DNA from 2 places in the Stenotrophomonas sp. YJH_SMC_46 genome. Region 1 is predicted to be linked to the other one. Evidence: riboswitches for the same ligand, from Rfam matches in the RefSeq annotation. Region 1 holds a riboswitch; the other holds the start of a gene.

Region 1 (5,464 bases):
CCGAGCCCGAACGGTGAGCGCCTGTTCGCCGTGCAGGGCACGATCGGTGACCCGGCGGCCAGCCGCGTGGCGGTGGAGACCCGTGCCGCCAGCGAGCAGAGCCTGGCGCTCAGCAGTGGTGCCGTGCAGGGCGCCCCAAACGTGCTGCACCAGCAGCAGGATGCCCAGCAGGAGCAGGCCCGGCAGGCACAGAAGGCGATGGGCGTCTAAGCCCGCAGCGCCTTGGGAGAGAAGGGAGGGCCACGTCCGCGTGGCCTTTTCCCTTTCTGCCAGCTGAGCGGCCGAGGCCGCTTTCAGCCTTGCTTCATGCCGCCTGCCGCTAGATGAATGCGCAAGCCGCACGGTGGACCAGGCAATGTTCCGGCAATGTTGGAACGCCAGCGTGGACACCACGGCAGCCGGGGCGCCCGCGCCCTCCCTGCCCAGTGTGGCATGCACCTCACAGGAGAACGAACATGCTCAGTACTTCCACACTCAGCTTCCGTGGTCTGGCGATGGCTCTGGCACTGGTGGCCGGTGTCGCCGTGGTCAGCGATGCCAGCGCGATGTCGAGGAAGGACAAGCGCACCCTGGTCGGCGCCGTGGTCGGTGGCGTGGCCGGCAACCTGCTCTCCAACGGTGATCCTGCCGCCACCGTGGGCGGCGCCGTGGCCGGCGGCGCGATCGGCAACCTGACCACCTCCGACCGCCGCGACCGTCGTTACTACGACAATCGCCGTTACGACGACCGCTACGATCGCCGTTACGACCGTGGCTACTACCGCAGCGGCTACTACGACCGCGGTGACGACCGTCGCTGGCAGCGCGAGCGCTACTACGACAACCGCTACTACCACGACCGCGGCCGCCATCGCGGCTGGTAGGCCGCGCGGCGGCATCACCGCAGCTGATGCACGGACGGGCGGGTCGACGACCCGCCCGTTTGCGTTGGCCGCGTGCATGGCGTTGAATGCGCAGCCTTGGATGTGACTTTCCCCACCGGGGCTGCGGCATGAATTCTTCTTCCCACCGCGTGCAGGGCCTCAACAACGACGAGGTCGCTGCCGACTGGCCACCGATCAGCGCGGCGGACATCGCGTGGCTGCGCCAGCGTTACCCGCAGCTGGGCGAGCACAGCCAACCGCGCTGGCACAGCCCCCGACCGCTGTCGGCCGCCGCCATCGTCGACGGCGTGGACGGCGCGCTGTTCATCAAGCGCCACCACCACAGCGTGCGCAGTGCGGCCTGCCTGGAAGAAGAACACCACTTCATCGCCCATCTCGCCGCAGCGGGCGTGCCGGTGGTGCAGGTGCTGCCAGCGGCCGATGGCCACAGCGCCGTCGAGCATGGCGAATGGACCTTCGAGCTGCATGCGGTTGGCGTCGGCGAGGATCTGTACCGTAATGCCGTATCGTGGTCGCTGCTGACCGACGTTGCACAGGCCCGCGAAGCCGGGCGCGCACTCGCGCAGCTGCACCGTGCCGCCGCCAGCTACCACGCGCCCCAGCGCAGTACCCATGTGCTGGTCGCGCGCGATGATCTGATCCGCAGCGACGATCCGGTCGCGGCCATCAAGGCAGGACTGCACGAGCGCCCCGGGCTGGCCCGCTATCTCGCGCGCATTCAGTGGGAAGCGCAGCTGCAGCGTGACGTGTTGCCGTGGCATGCCGGCCTGGCCAAGCGCCTGCGCGACGAGCCGCGGCTGTGGGCCCACAACGACTGGCATGTTTCCAACCTGCTGTGGCGCGATGGGCAGATCAGCACCGTGCTGGATTTCGGCCTGGCCTCGCCCACCAGCGCACTGTTCGACCTCGCCACCGCGATCGAGCGCAACGCGGTGGCGTGGCTGGAGCTGGAGCGCGGCATGGAGGCGGTGCGCATCGATATCGCGCTGGCCCTGCTCGACGGCTACCGCCAGGTACTGCCGCTGTCGGCGGCACGCGTGCACCTGCTGGCCGACCTGCTGCCGATGGTCCATTTCGACTTCGCACTGTCCGAAGTGGAGTACTTCGAAGGTGTCACCGGCTCGACCGCGAATGCCGATGTAGCGTGGCGGCCCTTCATGCTGGGGCACCCGGCGTGGTTCCACAGCGCGCCGGGACAGGCACTGCTGCAGGCGCTGCACGCGGCAGCCTGAAGGGCACCGGCTCGCAAATCCGTACCATTTGTAGTGAAATGGTCACCTGAAGCGGGGGTGCCTGGATCTGCCAGGCTGAGAGAGTCCCTTGGAACCTGATCCGGTTTGCACCGGCGTAGGGAGCTTTGAGCCGCAGCCACACCCCCGTCATGGGCCGGTGCACCTGCGCGCCGTCGCTTCGTCTCCCTTGTTGTCCGAAGACGAATCGAATGAACCGCTGCCTTCGCCCCACCCTGCTCTCCCTCGCCCTCTGCGCCGCGCTGCCGCTGCACGCCAGCGAGGCCGAGGCGTCCCCCGATGCGGCTGCCACCGGCGCCGAGCGCTCGCCCACCGAACTGGCAGCGGTACGCGTGCAGGCCGGCAAACCGAAGGCCGATACCTCGCGCGTGAACGCCTTCGGTGGCGGCAGCTGGAAGGACACGCCGGCCTCGGTGAACGTGCTCGAGCGCGACTACCTCGATCGCCGCCAGGTGCGTTCGCTGTCCGAGCTGGCCAGCAACGATGCCTCGCTGGGTGATGCGTATGCACCTGTGGGCTACTACCAGAACATCGCCATCCGTGGCTTCGCGCTGGACGCCGCCACCGGCTACCGCTTCAACGGCCTGTCCATCGCCGGCGAACAGCGCCTGGCGCTGGAGAACGTGCAGTCGGTTGAGATCCTCAAGGGTGAAGCCGGCCTGGCCGCAGGCGTGATGGCACCGGGTGGCATCATCAACTACATCGGCAAGCGCCCGGCCGAAGTGCGCACCGCCACGCTCGGCACCGATTCGGAAGGCTCGCGCTACGTCGCCGTCGATGTCGGCCACTGGATCACCCCGCGCTTCGGCCTGCGCCTGAATGCCGCGTGGGATTCCAGCAATTCCTATGTCGAGCACGCCGATGGCCGCCGCAATTTCTACTCGCTCGCGGCCGACTGGCTGATCGGCGAACGCGGCAAGCTGGAGGTGGACGCCAATTACCAGACCAGTTCGCAACGTTCGGTGTCCGGCTACCAGCTGCTGGGCGCGCGTGACCTGCCGCGCGGTGTCGACCGCGAGCACCTGCTCGGCTACCAGCCGTGGCAGCGCCCGGTGGATATTGCCAGCACCAACATCACCGCGCTGCACACCTACGATTTCAACGACGCCTGGCAGTCCCGCGTGTCGGTCGGCCACAGCCGGTCGGTGATCGATGACAACGTCGCCTTCGCCTACGGTTGCTACTACGCCGTGCAATGCGCCGATGGCAGCGTGCCGGGCAACTACTTCGCGCCCAACGGCGACTACGACGTCTACGACTACCGCAGCCCGGACGATACCCGCCGCAACCAGCAGGCCCGTGCCGAGCTGCGTGGCCGTTTCGAGACCGGCAGCGTCGGCCATGAGCTGACCCTCGGCGCCGACTACTTCCGCCGCACCGTGGACAGGCGCCCGAGCGTCAACGAGTACGTCGGCACCACCAACATCCACGAGGCACCGGTGCCGGTGTTCGAGCCGTCGCCGAAGATGCCCGGCCCGTCCGCACGTCGCCTGGACAGCCGCCAGACCGCCTTCTTCGCGCTGGACCGGATCAGCTTCGGTGACGACTGGCAGTGGCTGGCCGGTGGCCGCTTCGTGCGCCTCGACGAGCGCGCCTACGACAAGCGCGGCACCCCGCAGCGGCACAGCCGCCTGTCGCGCTTCCTGCCGCAGACCGCCGTGGTGTGGAAGGCCACCGACCAGCTCAATGCCTATGCCAGCTACGTGCGCGGCATTTCGTTGGGCCAGGAAGCGCCGTTCTGGACCAGCAACGCCGACACCTTCCTGCCGTCGGTGCAGTCGCGGCAGCTGGAAGTGGGCGTGAAGTACGTGCCGGTCGAAGCACTGACCCTGGGTGCAGCGGTGTTCCGCATCTCGCAGCCGTACCAGTACGCCAGGCCGGACAACAGCGACGTGGGCTACACCTTCGTCGAGGAAGGCACCCAGACCCACACCGGCCTGGAGCTGACCGCCAACGGGCAGCTGACCGACGCGCTGCAGATCGTCGCCAGCGCCAGCGTGCTGCAGGCGCGGGCTCGCGATACCGGCACGCCCACCTATGAAGGCCATCAGCTGGTGAACGTGCCGAAGGTGCGGGCCAGCGTGCACGTGGCCTATGCGCTGCCGTTCGTGCAGGGCCTGGATGTCACTGGCGGCTGGCGTTATGCCGGTGCCAACGTCGCACGTGCCGACGGCGGCGTGCGCGCACCGGACTACTCGGTGTTCGACGCTGGTCTGCGCTTCCAGCATCGCCTGCACGAGCGTGCGGTGACCTGGAACCTGTCGGTGGACAACGTGTTCAACCGCTTCTACTGGCGCGATACCGGCAGCAGCGGCGGTGACTACTACCTGTTCCCCGGCGCACCGCGACAGGCCCGCCTGTCGGTGACGTTCGCGCTGTGAGCGGCGTGATGCTCGAGTGGACCGCCGCGCTGTGCAGCGTCCTCGGCGTCTGGCTGATGGCCCGCCGCCGGTTGTCTGCATGGCCGGTGGGCCTGCTGTCGGTCACGCTGTATGGCCTGGTGTTCGCCGAGGCCAAGCTGTACTCGGACACCCTGCTGCAGGTCGCCTTCGGTGGTTTCCTGATCTACGGCTGGCTCAACTGGCGCCAGCACGCCGCCGATGAGGGCAGCATCCGCATCGTGCCGCTGGCGCGCGGCAAGCTCTTGCGTGACCTGGCTATCGGCCTGTGCGGCGGCGTGACGCTGGGCGCCGGCATGCACAGCTTCACTGATGCCGCCCTGCCGTGGTTGGACGCGCTGCTGACCGGCCTGAGCCTGGTCGGGCAGTGGTGGCAGGCGCGCCGCCACGTGGCCTGCTGGTGGGTGTGGATCGCGGTGGACGTGGTCTACGTGGGCGCGTACCTGTTCAAGTCGCTGCACGTGACCGCCGCGCTGTACGTGTTCTTCCTCGGCCTGGCCGTGTTCGGCCTGCGCGCATGGAGCGCCGCCGCGCGCGAGCCACAGGTGGCAACGCAGTAGAGCCACGCCATGCGTGGCGGGCTACCGGTAGTCGCCAACCCGGGTTGGCGCGCGCCTGCCGACCAAGGTCGGCATCTACCCACCACATCCACGCATGGCGTGGATCTACTTCGGCTCCAGCACCAGCCCCAGCCGCAGCGGCTGGCGCATGTCGGCCGGCGGGGCTGCCTGCAACGGCGCGCCCTGCAGCGTCGCGCGCAGGTCGGCGTCGACCTGGGCATCGCCCGGGCTGTCGAATTCCAGCTTCGAGATGCGGCCATCCGCCGCGATCCACACGCTCACCGGCAGCGGCGTCGGTGCGTCCGGATGTGCCTGCAGCCATTCCAGCACGCGCTGCGCCTGCGGGTCCTGCTCCTGCTGCAGGCGCTGCT
Region 2 (5,464 bases), on a different contig from region 1:
ACCGGGGTTTACTACGGTGCTTCGGAGAGCCGCAAGGATGGGCAGGCGGCGGGGTATTGAGGTTTTCCGGCCACCGGGCTGAGCCCCCTCTGCGGTGGTGGTTCGTGGAAGCGGGATCATGTGATTGGGCCGGGCGGGTGGGCTGTTCGGGGGACGCCGTGAATCCGTCCCTGGAGGCTTGGCAGCCGCATCCATGCGGCTGACACCCCCGCCCAACCCCCCCGCCCGACCCCTGACAGTGTCCGTGGCCATCACCGCAGGAAAAGAAAAAAGAAGAGCAAGAGCAAGAGCAAAGGCAACAGCCGCGCGCTGTGGGTTGAGGTCGGACCCGTTTTCCGAAGGAAAACGGATCCGACCCCTTCTTGTTTTCCGATACACCTGATCCACGCATGGCGTGGATCGACTGCCGTCACCGGGAAATTGTCGGAGGCGGGGAGGGGGCCGATGGCGGGACCGTCCACGGCATGGATGCCGTGGCCGAGCCTACAGGGACGTACTTGCGGCGTGTCCCGCCATCGGCCCCCTCCCCGCCAAACCAGCAGAAATCCAGAGCCGCTTTTGAAGTTGTTGTTGCCGTTGCTTGAAAAAAGCGGTGCAGCCGCAGGCTGCAAAACCCCCTCAATCCTGATCGTGCGCGCGCGCTGCCTCCGCCTGGGTTTCCTCCTGCGCCGCCATCTCGCGTGCAATCCACGCATCGATCATGTGCCGCTGGCGCTGCGCCTGCCGCCGCTCCCGGGTGTATTCCTGGTCCAGCACCCGGTACAGGGACACCATCACAAGAAGCATCAGCAGCGCGAACGGCAGCGCAGCGATGGTGATCATGCCCTGCAGCGCCTCCAGTCCCCCTGCCAACAGCAAGGAACCCGCCACGAGCGCAATGCCGACACCCCACGCCACTTTGTGCTTGCGCAATGGCTCGCCCGCGTCGTCCGTGGACATGCTGGCCAGCACAAGTACCGCAGAATCAGCCGAGGTCACGAAGAAGATCATCAGTAGCACCAGCGCAATGCACGACAGCAGCAACGGCAGCGGCATGCTGTCGAACATGGTGAACAGCACCGTTTCATAGCCGTTGCCCAGTGCCTGCAGCAGGTCGGCCTGGCCGAAGATCTGCATCCAGATCGCGGTGCCACCGAACACCGAGAACCAGAAGAAGCCCAGCAGCGTCGGTGCCAGCACCACGCCGATCACGAACTCGCGCACGCTGCGCCCGCGCGAGATGCGCGCGATGAACGAACCCACGAACGGTGCCCAGGAGATCCACCAGGCCCAGTAGAAGATCGTCCAGTCCGCGACCCAGGTGCTGGACGAGAACGGTGACATGCGCAGGCTCATCGTCACCAGCTGATTGAGATAGGAGCCCAACGTCGTCGTGAAGGTGTTGAAGATCGCGCCAGTCGGGCCGAGTACCAGCACCAGCGCGAGCAGCAGTGCAGCCAATGCAAGGTTGAAGTTGGACAGCCATTTCATGCCGCGGCCGACGCCGCTGAGCGTGGACGCCATGTACAGTACGAAAGCCACTGCGATGATGGTCAGCTGCAGCGGCACGCCCGCCTGCACGCCGAACACGCGTTCCACGCCGGCCGCGATCTGTACCGTGCCGAAGCCCAGTGCTGTAGCCACGCCAACCGCGGTGGCGACGACCGCGGAGATGTTGACCATATGCCCGATCCAGCCACGATGGTGACGGCCGATGATCGGTTGCAACATATCGCTGATCTGGCCACGGCCGTTGCGGTTGAACTGGAACCAGGCCATGGCCAGGCCGATCAGCGCGTAGATCGCCCACGGGTGCAGGCCCCAATGGAAGAACGCATAGCGCATGGCGGCGCGCGCGGCGTCCATGCTTTCGGGCGCCAGCCCCTCCGGTGGCTTGCTGAAGTGCGAAATGGGCTCGGCGGCGCCCCAGAACACCAGGCCGATGCCCATGCCGGCAGCGAACAGCATCGACATCCAGCTGGCACGCGAGAACTCGGGCTCGGCATCTTCGCCACCGATGCGCAGGTTGCCGAAGCGGCCGAAGGCCAGGTACATCAGGAACACCAGCGCCAGGAACACGACCAGCAGGTACAGCCAGCCGACACTGCGGATGACCTCGGCCAGCATCGACTGGACCACGGTGTTGAAGGGACCGGGTGCAACACCGGCGAGCAGCACCAGCAGCAGAACCAGTGCAATGGAAACGCGAAACACCATGAAGGGGCTTCTCCGATCAAGGGATTGAGGGGAGCGAGCAGAGCTTGCTGCGAGGGGCCGGCGACATGCAGCACAGACCGGGCAGGGGCCGCGAAGGCGGCGAGGAAACACCGGCCGCAGCGGCACGATGCGCGTGCACGTTACTGAATGCGATGTCACGGTTCTGTTAATACAGAAACAGCGGATCCACGCCGTGCGTGGATGGAACAGCCATGGGCTACAGCACGTTCTATGCTCTAATGCACACCAAGAAGCGGGGGTACCGGGCCATGTGGCCACGGTTGAGACAGTCCCTTGGAACCTGATCCGGCTCATACCGGCGTAGGGAAGCTTTGCAGTGCAGCCGTGCCCGGATTCCGCCCAAGGACCGTCCGGGAGCGGCAGCAGTGCGCCGCCGCTTCGTCCCTGACCTTCCTGGACGATGCCCGATGAACGCACAGCTCTCCGCCCTGCAGCAACAGGCCCAGCAACTCTCCGAATCCGTGACCCGGCCCATTCCCGGATCGCGCAAGATACACGTGGCCGGCTCGCGCCCGGATCTGCTGGTGCCGATGCGCGAGATCGCGCTGGCCCGCACGCCGACCCTGTTCGGCGGCGAAGAGAATGCGCCGGTCACGGTCTACGACACGTCCGGCCCCTACACTGATACTGGCGTACGCATCGATCTGTCCGCAGGCCTGCCGGCGCTGCGCCGCGGCTGGGTGGAGGAACGCGGCGATACCGAACAGCTCGAAGGACTGAGTTCTTCGTTCGGCCGCGACCGCGAGCATGACCCGAAGCTCGATGCGGTGCGATTTCCTGCGCGCAGCCTGCCACGCCGTGCGCGAGCCGGCGCGAACGTCACCCAGATGCACTATGCGCGGCGCGGCATCATCACGCCGGAAATGGAGTTCGTCGCCATCCGCGAGAACCAGCGGCTCGACGCGGTCCGCGATGCCGGCCTGCTGCAGCAGCACCCGGGCGAGTCGTTCGGTGCTTCAATCCAGAAGGTGATCACACCCGAATTCGTGCGCGACGAGATCGCACGCGGCCGCGCGGTGCTGCCCAACAACATCAACCACCCGGAAAGCGAGCCGATGATCATCGGCCGCAACTTCCTGACCAAGATCAACGCCAACATCGGCAACAGCGCAGTGTCCTCGGGCATTGCCGAGGAAGTGGAGAAACTGGTGTGGGCGATCCGCTGGGGCGGTGATACGGTGATGGACCTGTCCACCGGCAAGCACATCCATGAGACCCGCGAGTGGATCATCCGCAACTCGCCGGTGGCGATCGGTACCGTGCCGATCTACCAGGCACTGGAGAAGGTCGACGGCCGTGCCGAAGCACTTACCTGGGAAATCTTCCGTGACACGCTGATCGAGCAGGCCGAGCAGGGCGTGGACTACTTCACCATCCACGCTGGCGTGCTGCTGCGCTACGTGCCACTCACCGCCAAGCGCGTGACCGGCATTGTCAGCCGTGGTGGCTCGATCATGGCCAAGTGGTGCCTGGCGCACCACAAGGAGAATTTTCTCTACACGCACTTCGAAGACATCTGCGAGATCATGAAGGCGTACGACGTGACCTTCTCGCTGGGTGACGGCCTGCGCCCGGGCTGCATCGCCGATGCCAACGACGCCGCGCAGTTCGGTGAGCTGGAAACACTGGGCGAGCTGACGAAGATCGCCTGGAAACACGATGTGCAGACCATGATCGAAGGCCCCGGCCACGTGCCGATGCAGCTGATCAAGGAAAACATGGACAAGCAGCTGCGCGAGTGTGGCGAAGCACCGTTCTATACGCTGGGCCCGCTGACCACCGACATCGCGCCGGGCTACGACCACATCACCAGCGCGATCGGTGCGGCGATGATCGGCTGGTTCGGCACGGCGATGCTCTGCTACGTGACGCCGAAGGAGCACCTCGGCCTGCCCAATCGCCAGGACGTGCGCGACGGCATCATGGCCTATCGCATTGCCGCGCATGCGGCCGACCTGGCCAAGGGCCATCCGGGCGCGCAGGTGCGCGACAACGCGCTGAGCAAGGCGCGCTTCGAGTTCCGCTGGGAAGACCAGTTCCATCTTGGCCTGGATCCGGAGAAGGCCAAGGAATTCCATGACGAGACGCTGCCGAAGGATGCGCACAAGCTGGCCCACTTCTGCTCGATGTGCGGCCCGCACTTCTGTTCGATGAAGATCACCCAGGATGTGCGTGACTACGCCGAAGCCGGCATGAAGGAGAAGTCGGCGGAGTTCCGCGCGGCCGGTGCCGAGGTCTATCGCCAGGGGTGACGCGGAAGCGGGGGTGCCGGCCAGCGGCCGGCACTACCGCTCATCACGCCGCTCCCGGCTATCCTCCGCCCATCTCCCTGGGGAAAGGACGCCATGCCTGTTGCCATCACCACCCGTTGGCTGGCCATTGCCCGCCGTCATCCTTCGGCCTGGCTGTTGGGCGCCCAGCTGATCGCGGTGCTGCTGTACCCCGCGCTGGATGACACCGCTGCGGGCCGCGCGGCGCTGGGCATGTTCGGCATGGCGGTACTGGGCCTGGCGTTGTGGGTGGTGCAACGCAGCCCGCTGGGCACCTGGCTGGCACTGCTGCTGGCCATTCCCTCGGTGGTGTTCTCGCTGGCCGGTGCACTGCTGGACCGCACTGCGCTGCTGACCACCGCGCAACTGCTGGAGAGCCTGCTGTACTTCTATACGGCCGGTGCGCTCATTGCCTACATGCTCCAGGACCATAAAGTCACCCGCGATGAACTGTTCGCCGCAGGCGCCACATTCACGCTGCTGGCCTGGGCCTTCGCATTTGCTTTTGCCGTGTGCCAACAATGGTATCCGGGCAGTTTCCAGGGCTCCGGCGGCGGTGCACAGCGCACCTGGATGGAACTGCTTTATCTGAGCTTCAGTTTGCTCTCGGGTGTTGGCTTGAGCGACGTAGTACCCCTGCATCCGCAGGCGCGTGCCCTGGTCATGCTGGAGCAGTTTTCAGGCGTGATGTACGTGGCTTTGGTGGTTTCGCGACTGGTCGGATTGACCATGCTGCGGCGCGTGTGAAAATGAACGCCAGATAAAAATTCCGCGCCCCGCAGGGCGCGAATGGTGCAGCAAATTATGTGAATGCGTCGGCGAGAGAGAGCCTGGATGTCGACCACGCGATAGGCGAGGTAACCCGCATAGGCTAGTATTCGCCCGCTTCATTGTTTTTGCGGTATGCGCCGATGCTGTGTGCGGAATCTGGCTTTTTGTTGTCCCCGGTTGGGGGCGGTATTGCTGGTGAAACCTGC

The links. Region 1 has a riboswitch for thiamine pyrophosphate ahead of AC5P8C_RS16740 (TonB-dependent receptor). Riboswitches for the same ligand answer to the same signal wherever they lie in the genome.
Region 2: another riboswitch for thiamine pyrophosphate. It lies ahead of thiC (phosphomethylpyrimidine synthase ThiC); the one in region 1 lies ahead of AC5P8C_RS16740 (TonB-dependent receptor).

The regions. Positions count from the first base shown of each region.
Region 1 covers NZ_JCAFTO010000005.1:225,349-230,812, reverse strand. Annotated here, with positions in the region: gene AC5P8C_RS16755 (peptidoglycan-binding protein) at 1-210, shown strand, start outside; gene AC5P8C_RS16750 (glycine zipper 2TM domain-containing protein) at 456-863, shown strand; gene AC5P8C_RS16745 (phosphotransferase enzyme family protein) at 992-2,116, shown strand; TPP riboswitch at 2,160-2,255, shown strand; gene AC5P8C_RS16740 (TonB-dependent receptor) at 2,326-4,515, shown strand; gene pnuC (nicotinamide riboside transporter PnuC) at 4,524-5,093, shown strand; gene AC5P8C_RS16730 (hypothetical protein) at 5,199-5,464, opposite strand, start outside.
Region 2 covers NZ_JCAFTO010000002.1:712,688-718,151, forward strand. Annotated here, with positions in the region: gene ggt (gamma-glutamyltransferase) at 1-60, shown strand, start outside; gene AC5P8C_RS08260 (BCCT family transporter) at 619-2,196, opposite strand; TPP riboswitch at 2,442-2,542, shown strand; gene thiC (phosphomethylpyrimidine synthase ThiC) at 2,625-4,469, shown strand; gene AC5P8C_RS08270 (ion channel) at 4,563-5,234, shown strand.